DNA from 2 places in the Candidatus Pelagibacter sp. PS_11 genome. Region 1 is predicted to be linked to the other one. Evidence: riboswitches for the same ligand, from Rfam matches in the RefSeq annotation. Region 1 holds a riboswitch; the other holds the start of a gene.
What was found. A riboswitch is a leader RNA that binds a small molecule or an ion and turns the genes downstream of it on or off. The one in region 1 is predicted to bind glycine.

Region 1 (7,770 bases):
TAAAGTTTTGTGTAGTAAATCTATTTCCGATAAATCTATAAGAAGTGAAAATACATTGTAATTAAAACTATGAATTTTGGGCTTAAATCTTTTATGAATTACATTTCCTGTATAAATATAAGAATTTTTAATCATTAAGTGTTTTTAGCATATCGATAGAGGACTTTATTCCATCCTCGTGAAAACCATAACCAAAATAACTACCACAAAATAAAATATGTTTTTTATTTTGAATTTTATGCAGGTTACTTTGATTGGTTAATGCTTCTGTATCGTAATAAGGGTGAGTAAATGCTACTTTTTTAAATATCTTATCATTTGGAATTTCTTTAAATGGATTAATTGTTAAAAAAATATTTCTATCTATCTTTAAATTTTGTAACTGATTTATCCAATATGTTACAGCTGTCTTTTCATTATTATTTGAGTCCATTGAAGAATTCCAAGCACACCATGCTTTTTTATTTTTAGGCATAACACTTTCATCAAAATGTATTACAGCAGTGTTTGCTCTATATTTAAATTTTCTTAATATTGACTTCTCGTCTAGTGTTGGATTATCAATTATCTTTAATGCTTCGTCTGCGTGAGTTGCTATTACAACTTTATCATATTCAAAGAACTCATTTTCCTCCCCATAAAAAATTTTAGCACCTGAATCATTTCTAGTGATTTTATTTATATTGTAATTCTTAAAATGTTCTCCACTAACTTGGCCTATTATCTTATCGACATAAGTTTTGCTTCGATTTGTAACCGTAAACCATTGAGGTCTATCTTTAATTTTAAACAGTCCATGATTCTTGAAAAAGCTTAGAAAAAAAGATAATGGCATTTGTTTTGCTTCATATGGAGGCATCGACCATATAGCAGATACCATTGGTATAATATGATAATTAATAAAATATTCTGAAATTTTTATTTCTGTTAAATACTCCCCTAATGTTATTGAACTAATTTTTTTAATTTCTATTTTTTCACAGTTTTTATAAAAGCTTAAAATTTCAAAAAACATTTTTAAAAATTTTGGATTAAATAAATTTTTTTTATTAGAAAAAATTCCACCTAATCCTTTTCCACAATATTCTAATCCACTATTTTCTACAGTAACAGAAAATGACATATCACTTTTTTCAATCTCTATTTTATTTTCTAAAAAAAAATTAATTAAATTTGGATATGTTTGCTTATTAAAAACCATAAATCCAATATCTATTGGAATTTCTTTGTTAGGGTTGTAAGCAACCTTTATTGTGTTTGCGTGACCCCCAAATTGATTTTCTTTTTCAAATAAATCAACTTTATGTTTTTTAGATAGGTAATAAGCAGCACTTAATCCTGATATACCAGCACCTACTACAGCAATTTTCATCTTAGTAAATATCTAAGCAGCTGTGTCTTCGTACTCTTCCATAGATGGACATGTGCAAAACAAGTTTTTATCTCCATAAACATTATCTACTCTACCAACTGGAGGCCAATATTTATTTGTTCTTAAAAATTCTGAAGGATAAGCGGCCTCTTCTCTTTCATACTTATGATCCCACTTATTGGATGTTAATTCAACGTGAGTATGTGGCGCATTCTTCAATGGGTTGTCAGTCTTGTCATATTCACCAGACTGAATTTTATCTATTTCTTGTTTTATTTTTATAAGAGTAGAACAAAATTTATCAATTTCACTCAAACTTTCACTTTCTGTAGGTTCAATCATCATTGTACCAGCAACAGGCCAAGACATTGTTGGAGCATGATAGCCAAAATCAATCAATCGCTTTGCAATATCTTCTTCAGTGATTCCTGTTTCACTTTTTATCGTTCTAATATCAATGATACATTCATGAGCTACATTGCCACTTTTACCCTTATATAAAATTGGAAAAGAGTCTTTTAATTTATGGGCAATATAATTTGCATTTAGTATTGCAACTTGTGATGCTTTTCTTAGGCCTTCAGAACCCATCATCTTTATATACATCCATGAAATTGATAAGATACTTGAGCTACCCCAAGGAGCTGCAGATACCGCTCCCATTCCAGTCACTGGACCACAATCTTTTATCACAGAATGTTTTGGCAAAAATATTTCTAAATGTTTTTTACACGCTATTGGTCCCATACCAGGTCCACCACCACCATGAGGTATACAAAATGTTTTATGCAAATTTATATGACAAACATCTGGTCCAAAATTTCCTGGTTTAGCAATACCTACTAATGCATTTAAGTTAGCTCCATCCATGTAAACTTGCCCACCATGATTATGAATTAACTCACATATGTCAGTTATTTTCTCTTCAAATACACCATGTGTTGATGGATAAGTGACCATAAGGGCAGCTAAATTTTCTGAATGTTCTTCAGCTTTATTTTTTAAATCTTCATAGTCTACGTTTCCATATTGATCACATTTAACAACAACTACTTTCATACCAACCATTTGAGCACTAGCTGGGTTTGTGCCATGCGCTGAACTTGGAATTAAACAAACATTACGATTTGTTTCACCATTTTTTTCATGAAATTTACGTATTACCATTAGACCAGCAAACTCTCCTTGAGCACCAGCATTTGGTTGCAATGAAACTCCAGAAAATCCAGTAATTGATCTCAACCAGTTTTTTAAATCTGTAAATAATTCTCTATAACCATCCATTTGCTCTACAGGAGAAAAAGGATGTGGCTGTGAAAATTCTTTCCAGGTAACTGGTATCATTTCTGCAACTGCATTAAGTTTCATAGTGCACGAGCCTAAGGCAATCATAGATTTATTTAAAGCAATGTCAGAATCTTCTAATTTTTTTAAATATCTAAGCATTTCTGTTTCCGAATGATAACTATTAAAAACTGGATGATCTAAATAAGTTGAAGTTCTTAATAGGTTTTTTGGAATATTAGATAAACTTTCATTCATAGACTCTTTAATTGTTTCTGAACAATTAAAGATTTTTAGTAACTGATTTGCTCTATAAAGATTTTTTCTCTCATCAAAAGATACTGCTAACATTTCAGAATTCACTTTTCTGATGTTTACTCCTTGATCTAAAGCATTTTTGTATATCTTCTCTGTTTTATCTAGAGTTTTTATTGTAACCGTATCAAAAAATTCATTTGAATAAAGTTCATAACCAGATTGCTTTAATTTATCTGCAAAATTTTTAGTTAACTGAGAGACACTTTCTGCAATTTTTTTAATTCCTTGTGGACCATGATAGACGGCATAAGCTGCAGAAACTATTGCCAATAATGCTTGTGCAGTACAAATATTACTTGTGGCTTTGTCTCTTCTTATATGTTGCTCTCTTGTTTGAAGGGCAAGTCTATATGCTTTTTTCCCATGTCTATCTACTGACACACCTACTATTCTGCCTGGCATTGATCTTTTATATTCATCTTTTGTTGCAAAAAATGCTGCATGGGGACCACCATAACCCATTGGAATTCCGAAACGTTGTGAGCTACCGACGGCAATATCGGCACCTAACTCAGCAGGTGTTTTTAGTTTAGCGAGTGCTAACAAATCACATGCTAAAACTGCTTTTCCATTAAATTTATGTATTTTACTAATAGCCTCACTTGGGTCTTTAATATCTCCAAGAGTTCCTGGATATTGAATGATACCACATATAATATCTTCTTTAATATCTTTATCTTCGTCACCAACTATTATTTCTAGGCCTAAAGGTTCAGCTCTTGTTTTAATAACATCAATTGTTTGAGGATGACAATTTTTTGAAACAAAAACTTTTTTAGATTCAGACTTGGATATTCTATAACTCAATCCCATAGCTTCCGCTGCAGCTGTTCCTTCATCTAAAAGAGAGGCATTAGCGATATCCATTCCAGTAAAGTCAATTATCATTTGTTGAAAATTTAATAACATTTCTAATCTTCCTTGTGCTACTTCTGGCTGATAAGGAGTATAAGAAGTATACCATCCTGGATTTTCTAAAATATTTCTAAGTATTACATAGGGAGTATAAGTTCCATAATAACCCATTCCTATAAAGCTAGAATAAATCTTATTTTTTTTAGAAATATCTTTTAATTTTCTAAGTGCTTTATATTCAGAATTTGGATCACCAATATCTAAATCATCTTTAAGAAGAATTTTTTCTGGTACAGTATCTTTTATTAAATCATCAAGATTTTGGTATCCCAACTCTTTAAGCATAACATTTTGTTCATCAATAGATGGACCTATATGTCTTTGTATAAAATCTTTTTGAGCATTCTTTAACATTTAACTACCACTTTCTTTTGAAAATTTTTCGTATTCTTCTTTATTCATTAATGAATCCATTTCAGACTTATCAGTAATTTTTAATTTAAAAAACCATGCTTCATTTTCTGGATCAGAATTAACTTTTGCAGGATCGTCAACAATGGCTTGGTTATTTTCGATAATTTCTCCAGATACAGGAGTATAAATATCACTTGCAGCCTTTGTAGATTCTACAACTCCAGCATTGCCATCTTTAACTACAGAAGATCCTATTTCTGGTAACTCTACGAAAACAATATCTCCTAGCATTTCGGTTGCATGTTGTGTAATTCCTACAACAGCAGTGTCTCCATCTAGCTTTATCCACTCGTGTTCTTTAGAATATTTTACTTCACTCATTTACTAGCTCCTTTCACATAACTTTTTTTATAAAATGGCAAATTACTTATTATTGCCGGATATTTTTTTCCTCTCACTTCTAAAAAAACCTTAGTATCAATTTTAGAAAATGAATTTTCTACATAACCCATTGCAACTGGGGCCTGAACGCTTGGACCAAAAGTTCCACTTGTAATTTCCCCAATATTTTTATCATCCTCACTAAATATTGAAGTTTTTTCACGGGCTATAATTCTTCCTTCTGGCTTAATACCTACGCGGATTTTGCTTACTCCTTTCTCGATTTGAGATTTAATTTTTTCACATCCAATAAACCCACCCTCAAAAATTCTATTTTTTGATATCGCCCATTTTAAATTTGCTTCTACTGGGCTTTTATTAATATCCATGTCATGACCATACAAACAAAGTCCCGCCTCCAGTCTCAAGGTATCTCTGGCACCTAATCCAATTAAATTAGCCCCTTCATCTATGAGTTTTTGCACAAACACTTCTGCGTTCTCATTTTTGATCGATATCTCAAATCCATCTTCACCGGTATACCCTGATCTTGTGATATAAACATCTTCTTTAAGATAATTAAACGTATCACCATTCATAAATTTTAGATCTGATACTCCATTGATTATCTTTTCTAGTATTTGGACTGCTTTAGGACCTTGAATTGCTATAAGCGATAGCTCTTCACTTAAAATCATTTCATACTTATCTTCTAACAATTTAGTTAAAAGTTTAAAATCTGTATTCTTACAAGCAGCATTTAATACAATGTTAAAACCACCTTCAACTTTTGTGATAATTAAATCATCATAAATTCCTGCTTCATCATTCATTAAAAAACTATATTTGGATTGATTTAATTTAGCCTTACTCAATTCAGCTGGAAAAATTTTTTCAAGATCTTTTGCCAACTTATCATCTCCTTTAATGAATAACTGGCCCATATGGGACACATCAAAAATACCTGCATTTTCTCTTGTACTTTTGTGTTCCTCAATAATTCCTTTAGAATATTGAATTGGCATTTGATATCCAGCAAATGGAACAAACTTAGCTCCATGCTTTTGATGTAAACTGTAAAGTGCGGTTTTTAAAATATCCATATTAACTTACTATACCCATCTGTATGTTTGCCTGAGAGTTTTATTCCGTCGGCGAGAACTTAATCTCTTTCCAGAGTTAATATGTTACGGTCCTTTTGCCTGAGAGATTCCTGGGTGGTTGCTCCTTCGGCGCTACGATTGTTTGTAATCTCTCCCGTATATAAGAATAATCTACCAGATATGTAACAGAGTCAATTAATAATTTTTTCTTTTTTATTTGAAAAAAGTAGTGAGTAAAATTGCAATAATACAGCAAAAAGAATTACTCCTCCTCCAATTAAAGTAAATAAAGAAGGTCGTTCAGCTGCAAATAAAAAGGCCCACATTGGCCCCAACACAGATTCGGATAGCATGATTATACCAACCATTGCAGATGGTGTACTACGTGCACCCATAGTTATAAATATAAAACCAAATCCTACTTGGAAAAAACCTGCTGTAAAACCTAAAAATATATCATGTGAAGAAATCATAAGCTTCTCAGATAATAAAAATCCAATTAAGCATGAACTCACACCAGCTATAAATTGAGCTGGCACCATGTCAACTGTAGGAAATTTTCTAACAATTATAATTAAGACTGCAAATGTAATTGGCATGCTAAAAGCCGCTAAGTTTCCAGACATCTCTCCCGGTGATAAAGAATTACCTACCATTAATAGGACACCCGTAATTGCTAAAATAATTGAAGCTAAGGTAATAGATGAAATTGTTTCTTTTAAAAATAAATAACCAAATATTGCTAAAAAGAGTATTTGTGTCGAAATAATAAAATTAGTATTGGCAACAGTTGTATTATACATCGCAAAGACGTACCCACAAAAACCAAATGATAAAATAACTCCACCAATAAGTCCTGGTAAACCCGAATCGTAAAACGCTTTAAATAATTTTTTTTTATAAGTAATTATTAAAAAAAGTAAGACTGTAAGCGAAAAAAATAAAGATCTCCAAAATAATATTTGCCATAAGGTTGATCCTTCAAATGATTTAACAATCAAGCCTCCAAAACTTAAGCAGCAAGCTCCCATAAAAACTAATATAGGACCTGGAATTTTATTAATTACATTCATTTAAATATTTATTTGTATCTTCTGTGTATGCTTTAAATATATTCTGAGCTTCTTCAAGACTTACTTCCTTAAAATTTATAATAGTGCCTGGTGTTAATTGACCTACTCGATCTAAGTCTGCTGAAATAATAACACCTATTTTGGGATATCCACCTATAGTTCCGTGATCAGACAACATAACAATAGGGTTTCCATCAGCAGGTACTTGTATTACTCCTTTTACAAGACCTTCAGATTTTATATTAGAGCTAACAATGTTTTCTAACTTAGGACCACTTAGTCTAATACCCATTCTATCTGCTAATTTTGTAACTGAAAATTCTTTGTTAAAAAAATTATTTTGAGCCTCTGTTGAAAAATAATCAAAATTAGTACCCTTAATAACTCTAATTATATTATCTGGAACTTCTTTATAATTAATTTCTGTTTCTTCAATTTTTTTAAAATCAGAATTTTTTATAAAAATTTTATCTTTTATAGAATATTTTTTTCCATTATTTGGACCAACATTCGCCTTGGTATTTATAGAATAACTATTCCAAGTTTTGTTCAATTCTAAACCCCCACTAATTGATAAATATCCATAAGCAGTATTTTTTGTTGATATTAAATCAATTTGATCTTCGTCTTCTAAAATATAGTTTTTATAACAAACACCATTTTCAATGTTTGAATTTTTTCTAATTATCTTGAAAAGCACATCCCCAGTAACACTAAGATTAATTTTACCATTTTTTAATTTTAGAAGTGGACCCTGATAAGCAAATTCAATAACAGCTTCATCTAAATTATTACCAACTAACTTATTGCTTAGTTTATAATTTCTTTGATCAATTGCCCCACTTACAGTAATACCCACATAATACATGTGATTTCTTCCTCTATCCTGAATCGTTGTGTTAACTCCTGATCTTATAATTTCAAAATATGAACTACTCATTCCAGTCTAGATACTCCTCCTTAGAAATTT
Region 2 (7,770 bases), 560 kb from region 1:
TCAAAAGTAGTTTCACAATCTTTACATATGAGCTTGTATTTGATCATGGTTTATAGTTAATAATTAATAAAGTTAATTCAATATCAAATTAGCTTCTATAATCAGCATTAATCTCAATATATTTTTTTGTTAAATCCATTGTGTAAGCAGTAAAACTTTTTGATCCCATATTTAAATTTACTGAAATATCTATTGATTGACTTTTCATATAGTTAGCCACTTCATTTTCTTTGTAATATTTAAAAATTTGTCCTTTTTCTATAATCTTAATACCACCAAAGTTTATTGCTAATTTTTTTAAATCTATTTTCACTCCAGATTTTCCTATGGCCATTATTATTCTACCCCAATTTGGATCTTCTCCTGCGATGGCTGTTTTAACAAGATTTGAATTCGCAATAGAAAAAGCTATTACTCTTGCTTCTTTCTCACTTTTTGATTTAACTATATTGATTGTAATAAATTTAGTAGCTCCTTCACCATCCTTAACCACTCTTTTTGACAAATTTAATAATACTGAATGCAGTGCTTTATCAAAACTAAATATCTTTTTATCATTAATATTATTAATGATTGAGTTTTTTACTTTTCCTGTTGAAAAAATAGAAACCATATCATTAGTACTAGTATCGCCATCGCAACTAATTGCATTAAAAGTTGTATTAATATTTTTCTTTAATAGTTTGTTTAAAATATCGTTTGAAAGATCTGCATCTGTAAAAACATAACCTAATGTGGTCGCCATGTTTGGAAAAATCATTCCTGATCCTTTGGCAATCCCATAAATCTTAACATTTTTATTTCCTATTTTGCATTCCTCCATAGAAATTTTTGGCTGTAGGTCTGTTGTCATTATGCCTAATGCAGCTTTCATCCAGGTAAATTTATTTTGTGTATATTTAATTTTTTTGATTAATTCTGGAATGTTCTTTTTAATTTTTTCAGTTGGATATTTTTCTCCAATTGTCCCTGTGCATCCAAAAAGAACTTGATTTGATGATATCTTCTTTGGAAAATCTTCATCTTCAGTTTGTTTTTTTGTTAATTGTAATGCTGCTTCTTCTGCTATTTCTTTTAAACCTTGGTAACCATCTGATCCTGTAAATGCATTAGCATTTCTAGTATTAATAATCAGAGAGCTTATTTTTTTACTTTTAATATTTAAATTCCACTTAATGTTCTCTGAAACTATTTTTGATTGTGTATAAACAGACGCATAGTTTGCCCCGTCTCTAAAATAAAACATAACCAAATCATCCCTAGGTTTGCTGTATAAATTTGCACAAACTGTGGATATTGAAACTCCATCTAGATGTTCTAAATCTTGAAAGTTACTATTTTTTGACTTTAAATTTAGTGAGTTTATAAAGTTTTTAACGTTTATTGGCATGTGTTTAAAATATTTATTTAATACTTATATTAAAAGTTATAATTAATTATATACCAGAAAATTAAATGCTTAATCCCTTAAATTTTATCACAAAGTTTATTAAATCTAGCAATCAAAAAGAGCTCGATAGAATAAACAAAATAGTTGTAAAAGTTAACTCCTTAGAAGCTTCTGTTAAAAACCTTAGTGACGAAGACTTTCCTAAAAAAACTACAGAATTGAAAGATAGACTTAAAAATGGTGAAAATTTAGACACCCTATTGCCTGAAGCTTTTGCGCTTGTGAGGGAGGCTTCTAAGAGAACAAGAAATGAGAGGCATCATGATGTTCAAATACTTGGAGGTGTTGTGCTTCACGAAGGCAAAATTGCAGAAATGAGAACTGGTGAAGGTAAAACTTTAACAATAAGTCTAGCTGCTTATTTAAATGCTCTGACAGAAAAAGGGGTACATATAGTTACTGTAAATGACTATCTTGCAAAAAGAGACTCCCAAGAAATGGGGGAGATATATAAATTTTTAGGATTAACTTTTGGTTTTATAAATAATGACCAAGATGATCTTGAGAGAAAAAAAAATTATAATTTTGATATTACATATGCAACTAATAGTGAATTAGGGTTTGATTATCTTAGAGATAATATGAAATTTTCAAAAGAACAAATGGTTCAAAGAGGACATGTTTATACTATTGTCGATGAAATAGATTCTTGTTTAATTGATGAGGCTAGAACGCCACTTGTAATATCGGGAGCGGCTGAAGATAAAACAGAACAATATCTTGCGATTGACAAACTTATAAAAAGATTATTACCAGAGCATTATGAGATTGATGAAAAAGATAAAAATATATTGCTTACCAATGAGGGAATAAATAAAGTAGAAAAAATATTCTCTGATGCTGGAATTCTAAAAAATAATAACTTTTATGACCCTGAAAACTTAAGTTTAGTTCATCATGTAAATCAATCTTTAAGAGCTCATCATCTATTTGAAAAAGGAAGGGATTATATTGTTAAAGATGGAACATTAAAAATTATTGACGAACTTACTGGTAGAATATTAGAGGGAAGAAGATTTGGAGATGGCTTACACCAAGCACTTGAAGCCAAAGAAAGAATAGATGTTCAAGCTGAAAATCAAACTCTAGCATCAATAACTTATCAAAATTACTTCAAGCTCTATAATAAAATTTCAGGATGTACTGGAACTGCAGCAACTGAATCTCAGGAGTTTTATGAAATATATAATTTAATTGTGGTTATCATTCCTACGAATAAAGAAATGATTAGAAAAGATTGGAATGATCAAATTTTTAGAACTGAAGAAGAAAAAAATAAAGCCATCATTGAAAAAGTTCTAGAGTGTCACCAGCAAGGTCAGCCTATATTGGTTTTCACTTCTAGCATTAATAAATCAGAAATTTATTCAAAATTACTTAATGATGAAAAAATTAAACATGTAGTTTTAAATGCAAAAAATCATGAAAATGAAGCTGAAATCATTGCAAATGCTGGAAAAATGAATTCAGTTATAATCACAACAAGTATCTCGGGTAGAGGTGTTGATATCCAGTTAGGTGGAAAAAAAGGAAGTCAACCTGATGATGAACTTTTAGAAAGTAAAAATAAAATAAAATCACTTGGTGGACTATTTGTTATTGGTACAGAAAGAATGGAGTCTAGAAGGGTTGATAACCAAGCCAGAGGAAGAGCTGGTAGACAGGGCGATGAAGGAAGTTCAATTTTTTATGTTAGTTTAGAAGATGACTTAATGAGAATTTTTGGTTCAGAATCTATGAATAATATTCTTCAAAAATTAGGCTTAAAAGATGGAGAAAGTATTGATCACCCTTGGATTAATAAAGCACTTGAGAGGGCGCAACAAAAAGTTGAGGCTAGAAATTTTGATATAAGAAAAAATTTATTAAAATTTGATGACGTGTTAAATGATCAAAGACATGTAATATTCTCTCAAAGAAATGGTGTGATGAACAGTGAAAAAGTTTTTGATTATTCAGATGAATTCTTATCTGAAATTATTAGTCATCTAATCACCTTAAAAACACAGAAACTATCAACAACTAAAAATAATGAATTTAACAATCAGTTAAAAACTTTACTAGGAAAAAGTGTTGATGATAATGAATTTAAAAATGTTACTGAATTAAAAGATGAAGAGTTCAAAAATAAAATTAATTCTAAATTTTTAGAAGCAAGAAATGAAAGAATTAAAATGTTGGATGAAGAAAAAGCAAAAGAAGTTGAAAAAAGAATTTTTCTTCAGTGTATAGATTTAAACTGGAAGTCACATATTCAATATCTTGAACAACTAAGACAAGTTATTGGCCTAAGATCTTATGGTCAAAGAGATCCATTAGTTGAGTATAAAAAAGAAGCCTTTTTTCTTTTCGAAAACTTATTGAATAAATTGAAAATGGATTTTGTTACAATTTTAATAAATTTAAAAATAGTTCAAGAACCTAGTGAAAGTATTTCAAGACCATTAAAAAAAGAAACATCTAACGATCCAAAATGTTTACTAATAAAAAGAAAAAATGAAAAAATTTCAAGAAATGAGAAATGTGAAGCTACAGGTAAAAAGTTTAAAAACTGTTGTGGGGCCTTATAAAGAAAATATAAAATAGCCCAATAAAACTATTACTCCAAATAAAACTGCTAAATTTAACTTTGATTTAAAGAAGTTTTTAATAAATAAATTAACCTTACTCTCTTTCATGCTGAGTGTACTTAGATCGTCTAGTTGATTTACGAAACCTTTAGATCTTCCAATAGTTAAAAATTTATTTTTTCTATGATTAAAAATTTCTTCTCCACTCATGTTAAAAAATTCATTCAAATTTTTTTCAATCGATTTTCTTACGTTATCTAATATTAGGTCTCTATCTCTGTGGGCACCACCAATTGGCTCTGGAATAATTTCATCAATTACTTTTAGTTCTAAAAGGTCTTTTGAAGACAATTTCATAGCTTTTGCTGCTTCTAAAGTTCTTTTAGGGTCTCTCCATAAAATGGTGGCACAGCCCTCTGGAGATATTACTGAGTAAATTGCATTTTCTAACATGATTACCTTGTTAGATGAAGCAAGTGCTATTGCCCCTCCTGATCCACCTTCTCCAATAACAATTGCAAGAGTTGGGACGTTTAAAGACATGCAGCACTCAATTGATTTTGCAATTGCCTCTGCTTGACCTCTTTCTTCTGCTCCTACACCAGGGTAGGCTCCGGGTGTGTCTATAAAAGAAATTATCGGAATGTTAAATTTATTTGCTAATTTCATTAATCTAATTGTTTTTCTGTAACCTTCAGGTCTCATCATTCCAAAATTTCTTTCAATTCTACTTTCAAGGCTGTCCCCTTTTTCTTGGCCAATAACTAAGACAGATTTTTCATCAAATTTTGCAAATCCTGCTAATACAGATTTGTCTTCTCCATAATATCTATCACCTGACAATGGGATAAAATCTTCAAATAAATTATCAATAAAAAATTTTGCTTTAGGTCTATCTTCATGTCTTGCAACTAGAGTGGTTTGCCAGGGGTCTAAGTTAGAGTAAATTTCTTGTAGCTTATTATCTATCTCTTTTTGAGACTCAGATATTTTTTTGGTATCTACTTCTGAAAGACCATCTTGATTATAAGGATCTTTAAGTTTGTCTATTTCTATCTCTAAGTTTTTAATATCTGTCTCAAAATTTAAATAATTTTTCATATGATTGTTTAATTATTAATTAATTAAGAAAAAAGGCAATAAAATGTTTCAAATAATTTATATTTGACATAATTCTATTAAGAGATAGTCTTAATCAATATCGGGAGAGACTATTTTAAATAGCGCCGAAGGAGCAACCACCCCGGAAACTCTCAGGCAAATGGACCGATAACAAACATAACACTCTGGAAAGAGATTTATCTCGCCGATGGAGCAAAACTCTCAGGCAAAAATACAGATGGGGTAAAATGGGTGCTATGAAAGAACAATATACAAAAATACACAATCTATCAGTTTCTAATAAATTGCTTAACTTCGTTAATGAAGAGCTGCTTAAAGATACAAATATTTCTTCTGAAAAATTCTGGGAAGGCTTCGACCAAGTAGTTCATGAGCTAGCCCCAAAAAATAAAGAGCTATTAAAAATAAGAGAAGATTTACAAAAAAAAATAGACGATTGGCATATTGCAAATAAAGGAAATGAAATCAATCTAGAGGAGTATAAAAAATTTTTAAAAGAAATTGATTATTTAAAAGAAGTAGGCCCTGATTTTAAGATCAAAACAAATAATGTTGATGAAGAAATAACTAGTATTGCTGGACCTCAATTAGTAGTTCCAATCATGAATGAAAGGTATGCACTGAATGCAGCTAATGCTAGATGGATGAGTTTATATGACAGTTTATATGGTACAGATGTAATCGATCAATCTGAGGATAGTGCCACTCAAAGATACGATCCTTTAAGAGGAGAAATGGTTATAAAATATGGAAGAGACTTTTTAGAAAAATATTTTCCTCTAGAAAATTTTGAATGGCATAATATTACAGGCTTTAAAATTGATAATGGCTCTTTAACAGTATTAAAAGATAGTAATAAATCATCTTTAAAAAATAAAGATAAATATATTGGTCATAGAGGAGAGGCCAATGATCCATCAGCAATAATTTTAAAAAATAATAATCTTCATATAGAAATAATTATAGACCCAAATGCTTTTAGCGCTCAACAAGATCCTGCTAAAATTAGTGATATTATTGTTGAAGCTGCAGTTTCAACTATTTGTGATAATGAAGATAGTGTTGCTGCAGTAGATGCTGATGACAAAGTTATTTGTTATCGTAATTGGCTTGGACTTATGAAAGGTGATTTGAAATCAACTTTTGAAAAAAATGGAAAGACTTATGAGCGTAAATTAAATCCCGACAGAAGTTATGTTTCTAAAGATGGAAAAGGATTAAAGCTACATGGAAGAAGTTTATTATTGGTAAGGAATGTTGGACACCTTATGACTAACTCAGCAATCACTTTAAAAGATGGTTCTGAAATACCAGAAGGTATTATGGATGCCTTTATAACTTCAGCAGCTTGCCTTCATGATATTAAAAAAAAAGGTAATTCTAGAACTGGTTCCATTTATATTGTTAAACCAAAAATGCATGGCCCTGATGAAACCTCATTTACTGATTTAATTTTTACTAAAGTTGAAGAAGTTTTAGGATTGGAAAAATACACTTGTAAAATTGGAATTATGGATGAAGAGAGAAGAACCTCATCAAATTTAAAAGAGTGTATTAGAACACTGCAAAATAGAGTATTTTTTATTAATACTGGTTTTTTAGATCGTACTGGTGATGAAATGCATACTTCAATGGAAGCTGGTCCTATGATTAAAAAAGGAGACATGAAATCTTCTAAATGGATTGGGGCATATGAAAATAACAATGTAGACATAGGTCTTCAATGTGGTCTTTCTGGTAAGGCTCAAATTGGCAAAGGAATGTGGGCTATGCCGGACAAAATGAAAGAGATGATGGAACAAAAAACTGGGCATCTAAATGCTGGTGCAAATTGTGCTTGGGTTCCCTCACCTACAGCGGCAGCTCTTCATGCTCTTCATTATCATGAGATAAATATTTTTGAGAAACAAAAAGAAATTCAAAAAAGAGAATCTGCAAAACTGGATGATTTGTTAACAATTCCTGTGGCAGATAGACCAAACTGGTCAATGGAAGAAATTAACTCCGAAATTTCCAATTCTGCACAAACTCTTTTAGGGTATGTCGTCAGATGGATAGATCATGGGGTTGGCTGCTCAAAGGTACCCGATATTAATAATGTTGGTTTGATGGAGGATAGAGCCACTTTAAGAATTTCTTCTCAACATATAGCTAATTGGATACATCACGATATTTGTACAAAATCACAAGTTATGGAAGTAATGAAAAAAATGGCAAAAATTGTTGATGATCAAAATAAAAATGATGGTGCCTATACTCGCTCCGGAAGAGGAAGCTACGAAATGATGTCTGAAAATTTTGAGCAATCAATTGCTTTTAAGACAGCTTGTGATTTAATCTTTAAAGGTAAAGAGCAACCTTCGGGTTACACAGAACCGTTATTACATCTAAATCGATTAATAAAGAAATCTAGTCAGAATTAGTTTTAATTCCAGTTCTGTTTTTAAAAGCTGAATATAAAGTTCCATCATCGAGACTTTCTATTTCACCACCAACAGGAAGTCCTTGAGCAAGTTTTGTAACCTTAGTAGAAGTTTTTTTTAAACTATCCTCTATGTAATAAGCAGTAGTTTGACCTTCTACTGTTGCACTTGTTGCTAGTATAACTTCTTCAATATTTTCTCTTGA

Region 2: it holds a riboswitch for glycine, as region 1 does, so the genes downstream of both, AC5SLT_RS00565 (malate synthase G) here and gcvT (glycine cleavage system aminomethyltransferase GcvT) in region 1, are expected to answer to the same signal.

The regions. Positions count from the first base shown of each region.
Region 1 is NZ_CM182075.1:883,479-891,248, forward strand. It holds gene AC5SLT_RS04690 (DUF1365 domain-containing protein) at 1-135, opposite strand, end outside; gene AC5SLT_RS04695 (NAD(P)/FAD-dependent oxidoreductase) at 128-1,372, opposite strand; gene gcvP (aminomethyl-transferring glycine dehydrogenase) at 1,385-4,243, opposite strand; gene gcvH (glycine cleavage system protein GcvH) at 4,244-4,624, opposite strand; gene gcvT (glycine cleavage system aminomethyltransferase GcvT) at 4,621-5,727, opposite strand; glycine riboswitch at 5,805-5,894, opposite strand; gene AC5SLT_RS04715 (DMT family transporter) at 5,919-6,800, opposite strand; gene AC5SLT_RS04720 (5-oxoprolinase subunit C family protein) at 6,787-7,740, opposite strand; gene AC5SLT_RS04725 (5-oxoprolinase subunit B family protein) at 7,733-7,770, opposite strand, start outside.
Region 2 is NZ_CM182075.1:106,310-114,079, reverse strand. It holds gene AC5SLT_RS00585 (DUF1178 family protein) at 1-47, opposite strand, end outside; gene argJ (bifunctional glutamate N-acetyltransferase/amino-acid acetyltransferase ArgJ) at 89-1,390, opposite strand; gene secA (preprotein translocase subunit SecA) at 1,456-4,020, shown strand; gene AC5SLT_RS00570 (acetyl-CoA carboxylase carboxyltransferase subunit alpha) at 4,015-5,121, opposite strand; glycine riboswitch at 5,213-5,299, shown strand; gene AC5SLT_RS00565 (malate synthase G) at 5,370-7,565, shown strand; gene recR (recombination mediator RecR) at 7,552-7,770, opposite strand, start outside.